One region of the Pseudoalteromonas sp. S554 genome, then DNA from elsewhere that is predicted to be linked to it. Evidence: predicted binding sites of a transcription regulator. Region 1 holds the regulator's gene; each other region holds the start of a gene.
What was found. The regulator FliA, encoded in region 1, starts transcription of late flagellar genes. The targets are predictions, from matches to a motif close to CTAAAGNTNNNNNNNNNNNNGCCGATA.
Positions count from the first base shown of each region.

Region 2: CWB65_RS07685 (VC2046/SO_2500 family protein) is a predicted target of FliA. The motif match lies at 1,199-1,225, and genes of this name have one in related genera.
Region 3: CWB65_RS12185 (DUF5610 domain-containing protein) is a predicted target of FliA. The motif match lies at 1,934-1,960, and genes of this name have one in related genera.
Region 4: pomA (flagellar motor protein PomA) is a predicted target of FliA. The motif match lies at 1,626-1,652, and genes of this name have one in related genera.

Region 1 is NZ_PNDV01000033.1:60,982-64,164, forward strand. It holds gene CWB65_RS08140 (protein phosphatase CheZ) at 1-620, opposite strand, end outside; gene cheY (chemotaxis response regulator CheY) at 639-1,022, opposite strand; gene CWB65_RS08150 (RNA polymerase sigma factor FliA) at 1,062-1,772, opposite strand; gene CWB65_RS08155 (MinD/ParA family ATP-binding protein) at 1,799-2,659, opposite strand; gene flhF (flagellar biosynthesis GTPase FlhF) at 2,652-3,183, opposite strand, start outside.
Region 2 is NZ_PNDV01000032.1:43,193-46,375, reverse strand. It holds gene CWB65_RS07690 (DUF6172 family protein) at 145-447, opposite strand; gene CWB65_RS07685 (VC2046/SO_2500 family protein) at 643-1,164, opposite strand; tRNA gene CWB65_RS07680 (tRNA-Tyr) at 1,277-1,361, shown strand; tRNA gene CWB65_RS07675 (tRNA-Tyr) at 1,411-1,495, shown strand; gene CWB65_RS07670 (M48 family metallopeptidase) at 1,590-2,276, opposite strand; gene CWB65_RS07665 (MHYT domain-containing protein) at 2,553-3,183, shown strand, end outside.
Region 3 is NZ_PNDV01000050.1:24,378-27,560, reverse strand. It holds gene murI (glutamate racemase) at 1-699, opposite strand, end outside; gene CWB65_RS12185 (DUF5610 domain-containing protein) at 777-1,904, opposite strand; gene trmA (tRNA (uridine(54)-C5)-methyltransferase TrmA) at 2,067-3,164, shown strand; partial or broken gene CWB65_RS12175 (2-thiouracil desulfurase family protein) at 3,175-3,183, opposite strand, start outside.
Region 4 is NZ_PNDV01000064.1:4,967-8,149, reverse strand. It holds gene dxs (1-deoxy-D-xylulose-5-phosphate synthase) at 1-184, opposite strand, end outside; gene ispA ((2E,6E)-farnesyl diphosphate synthase) at 286-1,173, opposite strand; gene CWB65_RS13810 (exodeoxyribonuclease VII small subunit) at 1,176-1,418, opposite strand; gene pomA (flagellar motor protein PomA) at 1,713-2,480, shown strand; gene CWB65_RS13800 (flagellar motor protein MotB) at 2,483-3,183, shown strand, end outside.

The sequences.
Region 1 (3,183 bases):
TCGGCTTTACTTTCGCTTTGATCAGCGAAGGCTGTCAAAAGATGAATTAAGCTTTCTTCAACTTCTCTAACAAGCTCAATAACTCGGCGAATAACTTGTCCGGTTAAATCTTGATAGTCTTGTGCCATAAGTACATTAGTCATCAAACTTTGCAGCTCATCGGTTTTATGATGAGAATTGTTCATAAACTTATCAATGCTGTGGCATAACGATTTAAACTCCCCTAACTCAATCTCTCGATTCATTAGGCGATCCCATGTCGGTTTGATATGAGATATTTCGTCTGCCAACTGTTGAGCAATTGGTAGGCTAGCCTCAACAGCATCCATTGTTTTATTCGCGGCATTTTCTGTCATTTCTATAACATAATTGAGCCGTTTTTTTGCATCTGGAATAGCATCGGTAGTTAAGTCAGATAAGCGAGTGTCTAGCTCAAAGCTTTTTAAAGCTTCATGCAATTGACGGGTTAACTTTCCAACCTCAGCAAATATTTCAGATTGCTCCTTAGAAGCGGTATCTAAAATTAACTGATTGGCTTTGTCTTGCTCACCGTTTTCTAGAAAAACAACGAGCTGACGAGCTTGTTCTAAAGTTATTTGAGGCGCAGCAAGTGCTGACATAAGCCTCTCCCCCTATCATTAGCCTAAACGTTCAAATACTTTTTCTAATTTAGTTTTGAGTGTTCCAGCAGTAAATGGCTTAACGATATAACCATTAACACCTGCCTGGGCTGCCGCTATAATTTGTTCTTTTTTAGCTTCAGCCGTTACCATCAATACTGGAATGTGTTTAAGCTTATCATCCGCACGTATTGCTCTAAGTAGGTCTATACCCTGCATTCCTGGCATATTCCAATCGGTAACAACAAAATCAAATACTTGATTTTGTAGCATTGGCAAAGCGGTTGACCCATCATCTGCTTCTTGAACATTAGTGAAACCTAAGTCACGCAACAGATTTTTAATAATACGTCTCATTGTTGAAAAATCGTCAACAACCAGAATTTTCATGTTTTTATCCAAAACATCCCCCAGTGAGGTCTTAACCTTGTTTACTTACTACTAATTTATCCAGTCATTGATTTTAGCTTTAAGCTTAATCATCGCCTGACCATGTATTTGACTTACACGCGATTCACTTACATCGAGTATATGCCCTATTTCTTTTAAATTCATTTCATCGTTATAGTACAAAGACAGCACCATTGCATCACGTTCTGGTAAAGATTTTATTGCACCTAATAGAGACTCGTTAAACCGCTCATTTTTAACATTATTAAACGGTTTGTCTAGCGCTAAATCTTGGCCCACTGGACTGATGGCATCTTCATCAACACCAAGGTCTTCAATACCGAGTACTTTACTTGCATTTACATCGTTTAAGATATGATGGTACTCATTTAACGAAATTTCAAGTTTTTCAGCAACTTCTATATCTGTCGGCTCACGGTTTAAGCTTTTTTCTAAAAATGCAATTGTTTCGGCCACCAAACGGCTTTTACGATGTACTGAACGGGGTGCCCAATCGCCACGTCGCATCTCGTCAAGCATTGCCCCACGAATACGAATCCCCGCAAAAGTTTCAAAGCTAGCCCCTTTGGTTGCATCAAAACTTTTAGATGCTTCAATCAGACCTATCATTCCTGATTGTATTAAATCGTCCAGCTGCACGCTGGCTGGTAAACGCGCTATAAGATGACATGCCACTTTTTTGACAAGTGATGCATGTTTTTCAACAATCACATTTAAATTTTGTGCTGATTGATATCCCATAACTTTATTCACCAATGTTGTCATAATTAGCCGTTTACTAGTTTCTCTATGAAAAACTCCAGATGACCTGATGGTTGATTAGGTATTGGCCATTTAACTGCTTTTGTTGCTAACGCTTGAAACGCAAGTGCCGCCGGCGAATTAGGAAAAAGCTCTACAATAACTTTTTGGCGACGCGTTGCTTTGCGCATATTTTCGTCGTAGGGAACCGTTGCGACCAGGTCCATTGATACATCTAAAAAACGATCGGTCACTTTGGAAAGTTTAGCAAATAACTCTTGCCCTTCACGCATACTACGGACCATATTTGCAACAATTTTAAATTTGTATACACCATGCTCGCGACTCAACACTTTAATGAGCGCATAAGCATCTGTAATCGATGTGGGCTCGTCGCATACAACAACCATGACGTCTTGTGCCGCGCGAGAAAAACTCAGCACCATGTCTGAAATACCTGCGGCTGTATCGACAATTAAAATATCAAATTCTGTATTTAATTCACTAAAAGCCCGTATAAGTCCCGCGTGCTCTGAAGGCGACAATTCAACCATACTTTGAGAGCCTGACGTTGCGGGTACAATCTTTATACCTGCGGGGCCTTCAACTAAAATTTCATCAAGTTCACATTCACCAGATAAAACATGTGATAAGTTACGTTCAACACGTAGTCCTAGCATAACGTCACAGTTTGCTAAGCCTAAATCGGCATCAAGAACCAACACTCTGTTACCTTGCTGGCCTAATGCAATTGCAGTATTCAGAGAAACATTTGTTTTTCCTACTCCACCTTTACCGCCAGTGACAGCGATAACTTTTACGCCGTTGTTATTGTTTTGACTCATTTTGCGCAGGCCACTTGCTTGATCTAATACTGTGTTAATCATACATCCCTACTGTGCTTGGCGCCACTGCTTGGTGCCTTGAATGTTGTGCTTTTGCTCTTTTTAAATAGAGTTGCTCAGCCTTTTTAACTAGTTTTTCAGCATTTGCAACTCGAATATCTTCTGGTACTCGTTGACCGTTAGTAAGATACCCTATTGGAAGGCGATTTTGAATCGCTATACTAATAATCTCACCTAAACTTAAAGATTCATCTAATTTGGTGAATATACAACCACTTAACTGCACTTTTTTAAAGTGCCTAACGGTTTCTTGCAACACATGTATTTGCGATGTTGCGCTGAGCACTAAATAACTGCGAATATCAACACGCTGATTACGCATTAGCGTATTAAGTTGCTCAGTTAAGCGCAAGTCGCGTTGGCTCATACCCGCAGTATCAATTAATACTAGTCGTTTATTTCGTAAATGATATAAAACTTCAGCTAATTCATTAGCATCTTTAACTTGCTTTACACCACAACCTATAATTCGGCCATAAGTGGCGAGTTGCTCATAAGCACCAATT
Region 2 (3,183 bases), on a different contig from region 1:
AATAACAATTCAACAGTTGAAGCCCTAAAACGATGTAAAATACTTTGAGCTAGCTCAAAAGAAAAAAGCTTGAAGGTAATCTATAGGCATAAAAAATGGGCCAATGGCCCATTTAAATAATTTGATATGCACAAACGCTAATTATTACTCGTCGTTATCAAGGTCTAGCTGTTGACGCTGTGCAGGTTTTGCCAATATTTCTAAGTAAAAAGACATCAATTCTTGCTTTTCAATATCGCTAATACAGTTGCTGATTTCAGCTACATGAACCACTTGCGCATCTTCAACCGTTTTACCAAACTTACAGTCAAATGCCCAATAATCTGCATCTTCTGGTAGAGTTTTGTTGCGCTCTCTTTTCAAATATTTTTTCACTTCATGCTTTGCAGCATCAACCATACGAGGGTATTTGATTTTCTCGTGATTTAGCGTGAATGTTTTCTTCATTACGTTCCTAATTACCTTGGTTTAATGATAACGGCATTCATGTCATACCATTTGTAGCCATTATAGCAATTGCATTTAATTTTTGGATGCTTTTTTTACATTAAATCAATTTTTAGTCAATTCGGATTTGGTGCAGTCGTAAAATTTAATCAGTGATGGGTAGTGTAACTAGACACTATTTGATGAAATCATAAATTATGCCATCGTCAAATGTAATGGTTCACGCTGATTTACGTCTGTTAGAACGTCATAAAAGCCTGCGACATCCATTTTTGGATTATCTATTTCGTCTTTTTGTAAACGTCTTCGCACAGCAAGTTCACAATTATCTATAATGGGTAGGGGTATGTGGTTTACATCATCTCTAATCGAAAAGGGCTCAGGGTTTAAACACTGATTTAACTTTATATCGGCCATGCCTTTATTTTCACCAACCAAAGACAAACGCTGTGCATTAAACTGCCCAATTAGCATATTAAATTCACTGGGTGCTAATGGCTGCTTTGGTCCTGCTCCTAATTGCTCTCTTAACTGCGCTTCTTGAGTTGTGTTATCTTCAATTTCACTTTTAGGTAAATGAAATTGACTAAAATCTAAAGCATCTTGTGAAAGCATTGCTAACAGCAATGAAAATTCACCACGGCGGTCTGCATGTACACTTTGGTTTAACCGAGTACTTAATTGCTGCTCTGTGATTAACAAATCATCGATTTGCATAGACTTTAGCCGATTGGAATGAGTAATGAATATTTATCGGCTTTATTTAAATTTTCTTTAGCTTTTTTCTTTACTTAAAGGCACATTTTGCTATTATCAGCGCCGTTGCATTGGAGGGGTTCCCGAGCGGCCAAAGGGATCAGACTGTAAATCTGACGGCTCAGCCTTCGCTGGTTCGAATCCAGCTCCCTCCACCACTTTTCTTACCGCTAAGTTAAGTGGGGCCAAATGTAACAAAAATAGTGTGGAGGGGTTCCCGAGCGGCCAAAGGGATCAGACTGTAAATCTGACGGCTCAGCCTTCGCTGGTTCGAATCCAGCTCCCTCCACCACTTCTTCTATATTTCTATATTTCTATATTCCTATATTCCTATATTCCTATATTCCTATATTCCTATATTCCTATATTCCTATATTCAAATTAGCTTAAAACACCCACTGTAAACTTGTTCCGTTTGCTTTTAGCCAATCTGATGCAATTTTATGATCAGGAAAAAATGCCTCTACTCTAGCCCAAAAGTCCTTACTGTGGTTTAAATACTGCAAATGAGCAAGTTCATGCACAATTACATAATCAATCACGGCATGAGGAGCCCCTATTAGGTGTAAATTAAAAGTTAGTTCTCGCCTGCTGTTGCAACTCCCCCAACGGCGCTTATATATGGCAATACTTAATTTTTGAGGCAATTCTTCTTTCATTATTTTGCAATAATAGTTAATACGCATTTCAATATACGCCGCCAACTTCTCTTCTAAATACTGTTTAATCAAACTTTCGTATTTACCATTGTAATTTTTTACTCTAGTAGAGTGTGTTACTAACAAAACATTATTGTGTTCTTGAATATCAGATAATGAGCTTTCTAAAAAACTTAATTTAACCCAGTCAGAAAATATCTTAATTTTATTATGGATAAGGGGATACTGCTTAATATCGACTGCATTAAGCTGCTTTTTTAATTGTGCTTCAATCCAGGGCTGCTTTTCAAGTAACCAACTATCGATTTGTTTTTGGGCAACATAATGGGGAGCATATACAGTAACAGCTTGATCATGTACCTTTATAGCGACTGTTTTTCTTCGTTTACTTTTTTTTAGCTGGTAATCAAACACTACTTTTTCTCATTAACCTAATTTTAAGTATTCACTACAAATATTTATATGCTAATTTGATGTAACCCCATGTTGGTTATCATCTGTGTCATTCATATAATAGCAAAATATTTTTCTATCAGTTTGCATAAAATAAATATAAAAAATAATAACTTGAAAACTATACGTTAAAAAATTGAAACAAACTCATTTTTTATACCGCTCTAGTTAATTAAGTATTTATTTATATGATGAATATATTAAACTGGCTACCTAAAGACTAATTTTTGAGCCAATATGCTATCTGCATTTTTTATTACAGACCACGACCCTAGCCTAGTAGTTAACGGCGTTTACGACCCTCTTTTAGTATCTATATCTGTTTTAATAGCAATATTCGCTTCTTTTTTTACAACCCGATTGATTGATTTAGCCAAAGAAACAAAATTTCATAATTATGAACGCCTAGCAAAATTTACTGCCGCTGCTATATTTTCAGCCGGTATTTGGAGTATGCACTTTATCGGTATGCTGGCCTTCTCGCTCTGCACAAATATTAAATACGACCCAACAATAACTATATTGTCTTTTCTTCCTGCTTTTTTTGCTTGCCTATTTGCAATTTCTATTTTAATTAACAATAAAGCGAGCTTCAAAATACTTGGTTTATGTTCTGTATTATTAGGCGCAGGCATTGGCACAATGCATTATAGCGGCATGGCCGCTATGGAGTTGGCTCCTTTATTACGCTACGACCCACTTATGTTTGTTTTATCAATATTTGTTGCAATAGCACTTTCTTTTATTGCTCTTTATAGTCGATTTAACTTAGATAAATTTTTCCCTACATTAACGCCTCTACAAAGCCGCACCATAAGCGAAATTATTTTGGGCCTTGCTGTTGCAGGAATGCACTATATGGGCATGG
Region 3 (3,183 bases), on a different contig from region 1:
TATGCCAGGTATATTTTGTGCTAATAAACCTGACTCAGTTAATAGATAAATAACCCTATTTGCTATTGCTGCACCAGAATCCACCAGCTGAATGCTATTTTTAAAGTGCTCACTAATCTGCTTTGTAAGTATTGGAAAGTGAGTACACCCCAATACAATCACATCTGTTTGCTTTTCAATATTCAAACCTTCAAGTACAGCATGTAATTTATTTGTATCTAAATAGCCATTAAAGAAAAGTAATTCAGCAACGTTTACCAACTCAACACTGCTATATAAGTTAACAGTTACATTACTAGCGTGCTGCGCTATTAACTTTTTTGTATATGAGCTCGCTATTGTGGCAGGTGTTGCCAGTAAAGCAATGTGATTTAAACATGTTAATTCTGCGGCGGGCTTGATTGCTGGTACAACACCAACTATGGGTATATCTGTAATTTTGCGTACAGCACTTAATGCCGATGTGGATGCCGTGTTGCATGCTATTACAATTAAATCGACGTTTAGCTTGTTTGACTTAATGAAATGAATGAGCGAACACAAACGATTAATAATTGTTTGTTGTGTTTGAGCTCCATAAGGTAAGAAAGCATTATCCATAAAATAGCTATATTGAGCATTCGGGATACGTTGCTTTATATGATCAAGTACTGTTGTGCCACCAATCCCTGAATCAAAAACCATTATATGCGCTGACAAACTACCGTTCCTATTATTAGATTAGAACGGCAGTTTGCCATGTGATTTTTGCAAAAGAAAGTAGTTTAATGTTGAGGTTAAACTTCCTCTGCTGTTTGCTTTGTCGCGCTATTTATCTTATTAAGGTTTTCAAACATAGCTTTTGTGTAATCAACCAGTTTATCGATCTCACTTTGATCTTCATTAAGCCACTGCATAATACCTGATAATTGATTTTGAATACCTAGCTCGGTTGCTTTAGAAAATGCCTCTCGGAGGTCATCATTAAAAGGCGCTACTTTATCTGCAATTACTTTTTCTGGAGCCGGTTTATTTTCTTCGTAACCCTTTATTGCAGCAACTGTTTTGGTTTGGCGTAAATCCATTGAAAATGCGACAAGTTGTTCATTGCCTAAACTAAGCTCTTGCGCCTCTTCAAATGCCTGCTCTAAATCGCCGCTAAAAAAGGTCTTGCTTACGTTTTGTAGGTTTTCCATTAACTCATTAATTGCTTCTTGCTCTTTATCATTAAGGTCGCCGTTAACTGATATTGAAAATGAAAGCTCTCTCGATTGTGATGATTCACTTACGAATGCCTCCCCTCCCTCAGCACGCTGATAGCTACTAGCAGACTGAGATTTAAACGCATCGGCAAAACTTATCGTTACTTCATCACCTTCTGCGGTTGTGAAACTGTACTGAGCATTATTACTTAAACTTGTGTATTGTGCTTGAGTTACCCCCACACTAGCGGGCATTGGGTTGAACAAGTTATCTTCAAACTTATCAAGGCCATCAAAAATACCTTCTTTTGATTTGTTGATTCCCTCTTGGGTTTCATCGTTCAGAACGCCGGATTCTTTTAACTCATCAACAGCGTCATCAATACCTATTTGCACCCCCTTACGGGCATCACTTAGCATACCTTTTAATTTATCGTCATCGGCACCATCAGCTTTTGCTTTATTAACGGCGCCGGTGACAAAGTCGAGTACATTTTTAACTATTGCTTCAAAATCAAAAAGGGGCTTATCTGCTTTTTTTTCTTGAACAGGCAAACCAAGCTGCTCTGCCATTTTATCACCTAAAACTTTAGCAGCTAATTCTTTACCTCGTTGCTGATAGCTGTCTTGCGGAGACGCGATGGTAGGTTGTTGTACATCAGCTTTGTTGTTGAATTTGTTTATGTTCTGGCTTGGTACAAAGCCATAATTGCCTATTTTCATGAATCGTCTCCTGAGCATGCGTAGTTTGTTATCGGCCAGGGCATAAAAAACTAAAGTAAACCGTGCAAAAAAACATCATTTATTCTAGCCAAAACTAGACAAATGCGAACCGCTCCCTACAATAGCGCCGATAAACAGATCTTAGATAAGGTAGTAACGCGAATGGCAGTTATTAAAATAGATACCACACAGTACCAAGCGCAGTTAAGTGAAAAAGAACAGCGTATAACTTCACAGTTTCAACGTTTTGGTGTGGAGCAGCTAGAAGTATTTAGCTCGGAGCCAATTAACTACCGCCAACGTGCCGAATTTAGAGTATGGCATGATGGAGACGATCTGTTTCATATAATGTTTGATCAGCAAACTAAAGAAAAAATACGCGTTGATACGTTTGACCCTGCGGCACCGCTTGTTGGTGAAATCATGCAGGTGATGATTGAAAACCTTAAACCATGCGAGGTTTTACGCCGGAAGCTATTTCAAATAGATTACCTGTCTACACTCAGTGGTGAAATTTTAGTGAGCTTGCTTTATCACAAGCCGCTTGATGATGAATGGCTACGTGAAATTAAGTCACTAAAGGCAAAACTGAGTGAAAAATATAAAATAGATTTTATTGGCCGAGCACGTAAGCAGAAAGAAGTGCTAGGTGATGACTTTGTAACAGAGCAATTAACTGTAAATGGCCAAGAACTAATTTACCAACAAGTAGAAAATAGCTTTACGCAACCTAATGCAAAAGTAAATATAAGTATGCTTGAGTGGGCACAAGATTTATGTAAACCACTTAAAAATGATTTACTGGAGCTTTACTGCGGTAATGGTAACTTTTCTATTGCGCTAGCGGGATCTTTTAATAAAGTACTCGCAACTGAAATATCTAAATCGTCTGTTCACTCTGCTCAATATAATATTGCCAAAAACAATGTAGACAACCTAGATATTATTCGTATGTCGAGCGAAGAGTTTACTCAAGCAATGAATGGCGAACGTACTTTTTCTCGTTTAGACGGTATTGACCTTAAAAGCTATGACTGCCAAACCATATTAGTCGACCCGCCACGCGCTGGTATGGATGAGTTAACCTGTGATTTAGTGGCTAATTACGAAAACATAATTTATATATCGTGTAATCCTGACACACTGGAACGCGATTTAGATCATTTAACGCGTTCGCATAACGTTAAGCGCTTTGCGATATTTGATCAGTTCCCTTATACACATCACATAGAGTCGGGTGTTTTCTTACAGCGTAAATAACCAACCAAAATTAAAGTGC
Region 4 (3,183 bases), on a different contig from region 1:
CAACTGTAAGCTCAACTGTGCCTAAACCAGACGCTAAATGACCGCTACTTTGCGATACAGAGTTAAGTAAATACTCACGTAGCTCATTGCTAAACTCGGGAAGTTTATCTTGCGCTAAGTCTCGTAATTGAGCTGGTTTGTCAACCAAGTTAAGTAATGGATACTTGCTACTATCAAGTGTCATGGCTTTTTTATATCCTTCGATCACATTCGCTTTCAAATGGGAGTGAACAACGAATGTTAAGTAATAATGTCAGTGCTATTTGCAATACGCTTAAACTGTGACTAGTGGTCACGTTCAATAAGGTAATTTGCCAGCGACGCAAGAAGCGTAGTATCTGCATCAATAAGTGCTAACGCTTCGTGGGCTTGTGTTATTAAATTTTGCGCCTTTTCTTTAGCGCCTAGCATACCTAATAACGCCGGGTATGTCGCTTTATTCGCTTCTATATCTGAGCCTTGTGGTTTACCTAGTATAAAGGTGTCACCTTCCACGTCTAAAATATCGTCGTGTACTTGAAATGCCAGCCCTATAGCATACCCAAAAACGCTCAAGTTTTCTAAAGTTTGTTCATCTGCTTTTTCACTGCACAGTGCACCTAGCGTTATAGCACAGTTAATTAGTGCACCGGTTTTTAACTTGTGGATGCGCTCAAGCTCTTGTACAGAAACAACTTTGTCAGTTGCGGCAATGTCTAAACCTTGTCCTGCAACCATCCCTTCAATACCTGATGCATGTGCAAGTGCAGCAATCATTTTTACTTGTGATTGCGCTGAGCAATTAAAGTTATGTGTGGCTATAAGTTCAAAGGCGAGAGTTTGTAATGCATCACCCGCTAAAATGGCTTGCGCTTCGCCATACACAATATGGCAAGTGGGGTAGCCGCGGCGTAAATCGTCATCATCCATAGCTGGTAGGTCGTCATGTACTAATGAATAACTATGAATGCATTCTATGGCTGCAGCCAAAACGTCTAAGTCACTTTTTTTAGCGCCTAGCATTTCACCAACAGCGTACACCAAAAAAGGGCGCAGCCTTTTTCCACCATTAAATAAGCTGTAATGAGTGGCTTCTTTTATTGTTTTATCGCTATCGAGCGGTTGTTCAAAGTAGCTATTGAGTGTAGTAGCTACATCTATTTGAGCACGTTCAATATAGTCTTTTATGCTCACAACTATTCCATATCATTATTAAAGTTTGTAAGTGCTGACTTTTCGCTATTACCCATTAAAATAGATACTTTTTGTTCTGCTTGCTGTAGTTTTTCAGATGACGCACCAGCGAGTGCAATACCACGCTCGAACTGCTTTAATGATTGTTCAAGCGATAAATCACCTTGTTCCATTTCACTAACAATTGTTGATAATTCTTCTAGTGCTTTTTCGAAACTTAAGTTTTCAGGTTTTTTAGTCGCCATCTTTATTTCAGCTTACATGATAAATTTAGGAGCCAATTTTAGGGGGAATGCTAAACTAGGTCAAAGGATGATATGAGTTTTTTACATTTAGCGCGATTAATCGCGTGTTAATCAGTGCTATTAGTCAGGAAAACTCGATAATTAGGCAGTGCGCCTAACTTGATATAAAATAATAAATATAACTTTTATGTTTATTTACAAAAATGACTTAAGCAATTCAGTATGTTGCCGATAAGCAGTTAATAATAAAAAGTTTATGATAAGGCATTTAAACATGAAATCTCTGGAGGAAATGTGGATTTAGCAACCATAATAGGGATCCTAGGCGCAATAGGCTTAATTGTCATGTCTATGTTTATGAGTAGTAGCGGTGAAATGGGCATGTTTGCCGATGCGCCTTCAAGTGTAATTGTATTTGGTGGCTCGCTGTTTATTGTTTTATCAAACTTCACGATGTCTCAGTTTTTAGGGATAGGTAAGGTTGTTGGTAAGGCATTCATGTTTAAAATTGAGTCGCCTGAAGAGTTAATAGAAAAAGCAGTAGAGCTTGCGGATTCTGCTCGTAAAGGTGGCTTTTTAGCACTCGAAGAAGCTGAAATCCCAAACCCATTTATGCGTAAAGGCGTTGACATGCTTGTTGACGGTCATGACGCAGATGTTGTGCGTGCTACACTTCAAAAAGATATTTCCCTAACCACCACCCGTCATGAACTAGGTGCTGGCTTATTTAAAGCACTTGCCGACATAGCTCCCGCAATGGGAATGATTGGTACATTGATAGGCCTCGTTGCCATGTTATCAAACATGGACGACCCCAAAGCTATCGGACCTGCAATGGCCGTGGCACTATTGACCACTCTGTATGGTGCATTTTTGGCGAATGTAGTAGCAATTCCGATTCAGGTAAAACTTGAGCTGCGTAAAGACGAAGAAGCGATGAATCAGCGTTTGATTCTCGATGCTATTTTAGGAATTCAAGATGGTCAAAACCCCAAAGTTATTGAAGGTATTTTGAAAAACTACTTGGCTGAGTCTAAGCGTAAAGTTGATACCGAGGAGTAACCATGTCTGATGAAGAGTGCAAATGCCCACCCCCCGGTTTGCCTGCTTGGATGGGTACATTTGCTGATTTAATGTCGCTATTGATGTGCTTTTTTGTACTCTTATTGGCATTCTCAGAAATGGATGTACTTAAATTTAAACAAATTGCAGGTTCAATGAAGTTTGCTTTTGGTGTGCAAAATAAAATTGAAGTTAAAGATATCCCAAAAGGGACATCGGTTATCGCTATGGAATTTACTCCAGGTAAGCCAGAGCCTACACCAATTGAAACTATTCAACAGCAAACCGTTGAAATGACCCAGCAAATGCTAGAGTTTCAGGCTGGTGATGAAAGTTCAGCGGGCGGCAGGCAAGAACAGCGAGGCGATAAACGTGGCGGTGAATCTAGAAGTACCTCACAAGAGCAGTCATCAGAACAAGCAATATCCGCTGCAGATCAAGAGCAAACAAATGAGCTGGTTAAAAAAATAGCGCAGCAGTTAGAAAGGCAAATAATAGATGGTGCAATAGAACTTGAATCATTAGGTCAGCAAATTATTATTCGTATTAGAGAAAATGGCTCGTTTCCTTCGGGCAGTGCTTTTTTACAACCTAAGTTTAAACCGATTATTCAAGACATTGGCGAACTTTTAAAAGACGTACCAGGTGAAATTACAGTATCAGGGCATACAGATGATTTTCAGGTATCAAATGAGTTATACGT